Regions from separate parts of the Priestia sp. FSL W8-0001 genome, predicted to be linked through region 1. Evidence: riboswitches for the same ligand, from Rfam matches in the RefSeq annotation. Region 1 holds a riboswitch; the other holds the start of a gene.

Region 1 (3,141 bases):
AGTCGCCGGAAATCTCCAAATATTTCCTAATCCAATTGCAGAACCTGCTGCTGCCATGATAAAACCTGCTCTCGTACCCCATTGAGGACGATTTTCCATCATAGTTTCCCCCTTACACTCTCTCTTTTCTTTTATCTCTGTCATAACCCAAAAAGTTATTTAAACTTTCTGACAATTTAGCATAGTCTGTCTTTAGAACTATCTTACGAAGAATTATAGCTATTATGCTATAGTATGTCAAAATATTTTTTATAGAAAATTTCGATAATTAAACAATTAAAAATAGAGCAGACGTTGTGAAGCGCATCTGCTCTATCTTTATTCTTCTATTTTTCTAATGATGTCTCTGTTATGTTCCCCTTTTTACGAGTTACTAAGACAAATACCACTAATAAAACCATTATTGTTCCAAATCCTGCAGCTGTACTTTCTGTTAAACCAAGTACAATATAACCAATGATGCTAATTACAGCTGAAATAATTGCATAAGGAAGCTGTGTCATTACGTGATCAATATGATGACTTCCTGCTCCAGTTGATGACAAGATTGTTGTATCAGAAATTGGTGAACAGTGATCTCCGCAAACTGAACCAGCTAATACAGCCGCAAGAGCTGGTAATAATAATTCTGGTTCAATGTTTCCTACAATGTCACCTGCAATTGGAAGCATAATACCAAACGTTCCCCACGATGTCCCTGTTGAAAACGCCATGATGCCAGCAATAATAAATAGTACCACTGGTAAGAAGGCAATATTTAAATTAGAACTCTCCACAATTCCTGCTAAGAATTCTCCTGATTTCAACTGACCAATCAAATCTCCAATCATCCAAGCAAGCAGCAAAATATAAATAGCGGGTAGCATCGATTTGATTCCTGCTACTATGCCCTTACCAAGCACCGAATTAGACAGTTCATTCGATTGTCTCGTACGTGCGATAAATAATACTAGCGTTACAACAAGGCCTGATAAACCACCAATCATTAATGAATTAGGTACATTCGTATTCTCAAACATTGTAAAGATTGTAGCTTGACCTTCAGTTGCTTGATAGCCTGTCCATAACATCGCACCAATTGTCCCAATCATCAATACAATAATTGGTAAGATCAAATCGAATACACGACCATTTTCACTAACTGGTAAATCTTCTTTTAACTCTCCTGGTACTGCACCTTTTTCTGGGTCCGTTACTTCTCCAGTACGAATCGCACGCTCTTCGTGTTTTTTCATTGGTCCAATGTTAATATCAAAAACACTCACCACGAATACCATAATTAATGCGGTAAATACATAAAAATTCATCGGTATCATCTGTACAAATGCTGAAAATGCTGATACATTACTCATCCCGTGCGCAGCTAGAATTGAACCTACAACCGTAATAATATAGGCACCCCAACTTGAGAACGGTGCAATCACACATACCGGAGCTGAAGTTGAATCAATTAAATAAGCAAGCTTCGCTCTTGATACCCGCTGTCGATCTGTTACCGGGCGACTTACTTGTCCAACAGCTAGTGCATTAAAATAATCATCAATAAAGATAATAATTCCTAACACAGCTGTTAATAGATGAGCTCCACGACGCGTTTTAATACGTTGTAAAGCCCATTCTCCAAAAGCACGGCTTCCTCCAATGATTGAGATAAAAGCCGTAATAACACCTAAAATTAAAAGGAAAAGCAAAATGAATAGATTTGAAGTATTAAGTGCGCCGTCCGCGTAGAAAATTGTAGCAAAGCTTCCCCAAATCTTTTGAATCGTTTCTCCAACTGAAAACTCCGTTAACACTAATCCACCTGCTAAAATCCCTACTCCTAGGGAAAGCAGTACTTTACGTGTTAAAACAACCATTAATATGGCAATCAATGGTGGTAATAACGAAAAAATAGTTCCTTCCATGATATCCTCCTAATATAAGCCTGTTTAAATCTAGGAGGACTACTTATAAAGAAAAAAACGCAAAAAAGAGCAATGATAGAAAATAACTATCATTACTCTTTGTAATGTTATGTTATCCTCCATCACGATCAGTAGCCCTCCATCATGAAAACAAGCGTATTTTCATAATGACAGTGTTACCCTTTTTCAAGGTAACCCCAGAAAAGAAAAGCTGACTCTTTTTCTTTCCTTCGGCAAAAAATCCTTTTTACTATGATCACAGTTGTCATCCTCACATAGTATACTCATACTTTTTGCATCCTCTACCTCATCGATCTGATAAGGTGATGGTATATAATTATATCTAGTACATTATATCGGTAAAGTATAAAGTTATCAACCGGCTATTTCTTCTTTAGTTCAATAGATGGAGAGGCTGAGTTAGTGCCACCGTTAAAATAATCCGGTACGTTCCCTGGAATCATCGCCATCCCTACAGGCACTGTCGCTTGAACGGTTGTCTGTTTTGTAGCAAAGGGAATAATCACCTGAACGTTAACCTGAACTTCAATTGAAATTTCTAAAAAAGCACCGTTAATTCCGTATTCCTCTATTTTCCGTACAACGTCTGATTGCACATCACCAATTGCATGAAATTTAACCGGGATTAAAGGTCCTAGATTTCCTAGTAAGGCATTGTTTGTAGCTTGCCCTAATGGAACTTGATAGACAATTCCTCGCTGCCTGAGCTTTTCATCTGGTTCAATATTAATATCCGTTGGAATCTCTAATTCTTCTAAATTTCCTTTTTCAGCTTCTCGTAAATTAGCCTGGACTAAAGATGTCGTTTGAGCTCTAATACGATTTACGACTGCCGTATCAATCTTGGCTACCTGCCCATCCGGCGTACTTTCTGTCTTAATAATATCGTTCACATCAAGTTGGTCTACCACTTGTTTATTAACGGCCTTATTAATAACAAGCGTTGCAATCTCTTTAGTCTGGGCTTCTGCATATTTCATTAAGGTTGGTTCAATTCCTCTATTAATTAACCATATTCCTGCTCCAGTAGAAAGCAGAAAAAAAACAATTGTTAGTAGTACAACATAGCGAAATGGTATAGGTCCCTTTTTCAATACTCTTCGGCGAACCCTAATCAAAAAAATCCCTCCTTACAAGCTATATGTATGCATAAACAAGGAGGGCTAACGCTATTTTCTAAAAGTTTTCTATGTTTGTTTTAAATCGTTGCTGA
Region 2 (3,141 bases), 3.2 Mb from region 1:
CAATAATGGTCACAACTTCTCCTTTGTTAACAGAGAAATTAATATCTTTTAATACTTCATGACTTCCATACGCTTTGTTTAAATGTTGAATATCAATTACTTGTTCCATTTTCTTATACCTCCTTACCCTTCATTATCGATTTTGGTCCGTTTTAATCATCGTGTAGCTGTCGGGTCCGTCTAATTTACGCTCAAAGTAGCGCAGAATTTGCGATACCATAAACGTCATGACAAAGTAAATCATACAAGCAACAAAGAATGACTCAAAATATCTAAAGTTGTTTCCTGCTACTGATTTCGTGACAAAGTATAGCTCGGAAACGGAAATAACGTTTAATACCGACGTATCTTTAATGTTAATCACAAACTGGTTACCCGTTGCTGGTAAGATATTACGAATGACTTGAGGTAAAACAACGTTCATCATTGTTTGATAATGATTCATGCCAATGGCTTTGGCTGCCTCAAACTGTCCTTTATCAACGGAAATAATCCCGCCACGTACAATTTCAGCCATATATGCTCCTGTATTAATTGATACAACAATAACCGCTGCCAACATCACGTTCATATCAAAGCCAAATGCAATCGCTGAACCATAGTAAATAACCATTGCTTGCACAATCATTGGCGTACCTCGGAAAAATTCAATGTATACAGATAAAACGAAATTCGTTACCTTCAATCCTGCTTTTTTCAGCCCGCTCGTTGGCGTTGGAACAGTTCGGATAATACCAGCAACTAACCCAATGACCGCCCCAATAATGGTACCTGTCAGCGCAATTAATAGCGTCATCCCAGCTCCGCGTAAAAACATTGGCCAGTTTTCTGAGATGATTGTAATAACCCATTCAAAACTCATCGTTCTTCCTCCCTTACCTCATTACAAAACCGACTGTATGTAGATACAGCCGGTGTTATGTCATCATTATTTTGCTGCAGGTTGGTTTTTGATTGCCGCATCCATAATGCTTGTGCGTTCTTCTTCTGAAATACCTTTTAAGATTTTGTTGATTTCTTCTTTTAGCTCACTGTCTTTTTTAAGACCCACGGCTACAGCTGTATCGTCAGCTGATGTTTTGAAGCCATCCTTGAATTCAACCATTGCAAAATTATCATTTGCTGCTGAAGCACTTACTGCTTCAGGTCGCTCTGATACATAACCATCAATAACTCCTGATTCTAGCGCTACGCGCATTGCTGGGAAATTATCCATTGCTGTTTCTTTTGATACACCTTTAATTTGATCAATGACGGAGTAGTGAAACGTGTTTAATTGAGCCGTAATTTTTGCGCCTTTGAAATCTGCAATCTTCGTAGCACCTTCATACTTACTACCTTTTTTCACAACCATTACTAGGTTTGAATTATAGTAGTTATCAGAGAAATCAATTGTTTCTTTTCGCTCTGCAGTCGGTGACATTCCTGCCACAATCGCATCAATTTTACCTGATGTTAAGGCTGGTACAAGACCATCCCACTCAGTTTTTACAATCACTAGCTCTTTGCCTAATCCATCAGCAATTTTCTTAGCCATCTCAACATCATAGCCGCCTGCATACTGTGAGCCGCCCTTAATTTTAACCGCTCCGTTTGAATCGTCATTTTGAGTCCAGTTAAATGGTGGATAGCCTGCTTCCAAGCCTACCGTAAACGTATCAGCGTCTCCTGAACCCGATGCTGACTCACTGCTTTGACCACAGCCTGCTAATAAAACGACTGCTGAAAGCAATAATGTTAAGAAAAATCCTGCTTTTCTTTTCATAGTTTGTTTCCCCCTTATATCTTTTTAAGCTTTGAAGACAATAAAAAAACGACCCGAGATTTACTCAGGTCGTTTCATTCATCGTTCCCTAAAGTCCTCTCTTTTAAAAGATGAGATAGCACAACTCAATAAGCTGGTAAACTTATTGAGACAGTCCTGCAGTTCTTCACTACAGACCCAGCAAGCAATTGTTGAGAACAATTTACTCACTTCGGCGATATTTCCTTCTCTCTAGCTTCAACGTCTCTCAAACTCTGCTAAAGACTGTTAAATACCGCGCCTCTACCTCACTTGACTAAAAGTGAGGTCTTATTAAATTTGTTTCAAGTCTACATCTTTCTTCCTAATCTGTCAATATGGTTTTTATGGGTTTATTTTCCAACTAATTCTTTCAGCTCTAAAAAAAAACAATTTTATACAGAATAAAAAGGATGATTTAATGAATGTTGGTTTTTCTAAAGTTTCCACCCTTTACTTCGGCAACGTCATACACGCGCACAAAAGCATCCGGATCGATTTCGCTGATAATTTCCTTCATTTTACTTTCTTCTAAACGGTTAATAACACACGTAATCTCTTTGAACTTTTCGTGAGAATATCCGCCGTATACTTCTTTATATGTAGCGCTTCGACCTAGTCGATCACGAATTGTTTTAACCATTAAAACAGGCTCATTTGTAATGATTTCAAACGCTTTTGAACCGCTTAACCCAACTTCAACGACATGAATAACCTTTGAAGCGATGAAGTAAGCAATGGCAGAAAGAATGGCTCCTTGCAAGCCAAACACAAAAGAAACCACGATAAATACAAACATATTTAGAAATAAAATAAGATCACTTGTTCCAAACGGTGACTTTCGTGAAAGGAGTACAGCAAGCATATCAATACCGTCCAATGCTCCTCCATTACGCAGTGCTAGACCCATTCCAAAACCAAGGATTACACCACCTACAACGGTTACTAAAAGCGTATCTCCTTCAATAATAGCTGGAGTGTGATGCATAAGAGTTGTACTAACTGCTAGAGAAGCAATACCGATGGTTGAAAAAATAGCGAAGCTTTTTCCAATTTGCTGATAACCTAACCAGATGAAGGGAAGATTGATGATGGCGATTAAAACGCCTAGTGGAATTCCAAAGAGCTGTGAACCAACGATGCTAAGTCCCGTCACCCCCCCGTCAGATACGCTATTTGGAATTAATACTGTTTCTAACCCATAACCTGCGATAATGCCACCAATGATGACTAAAAGGCCCCGAAACAATAGTTTTTGTTTACTCGATTTTCGATGCTGTTTTAACGCATTCATGTAATTCCTCACTTCTAATATTTTTTGACACAAATAATTTTATCATAAAATCATCTTCATTTAT

The links. A riboswitch is a leader RNA that binds a small molecule or an ion and turns the genes downstream of it on or off. The one in region 1 is predicted to bind lysine.
Region 2: another riboswitch for lysine. It lies ahead of MKZ18_RS02415 (transporter substrate-binding domain-containing protein); the one in region 1 lies ahead of MKZ18_RS19405 (Na+/H+ antiporter NhaC family protein).

The regions. Positions count from the first base shown of each region.
Region 1 covers NZ_JBBPAL010000001.1:3,678,008-3,681,148, forward strand. Annotated here, with positions in the region: gene MKZ18_RS19400 (sodium-dependent transporter) at 1-99, opposite strand, end outside; gene MKZ18_RS19405 (Na+/H+ antiporter NhaC family protein) at 327-1,907, opposite strand; lysine riboswitch at 2,032-2,220, opposite strand; gene yunB (sporulation protein YunB) at 2,291-3,046, opposite strand; gene MKZ18_RS19415 (HD-GYP domain-containing protein) at 3,116-3,141, opposite strand, start outside.
Region 2 covers NZ_JBBPAL010000001.1:455,810-458,950, reverse strand. Annotated here, with positions in the region: gene MKZ18_RS02425 (amino acid ABC transporter ATP-binding protein) at 1-109, opposite strand, end outside; gene MKZ18_RS02420 (amino acid ABC transporter permease) at 134-862, opposite strand; gene MKZ18_RS02415 (transporter substrate-binding domain-containing protein) at 929-1,765, opposite strand; lysine riboswitch at 1,874-2,058, opposite strand; gene MKZ18_RS02410 (YitT family protein) at 2,202-3,077, opposite strand.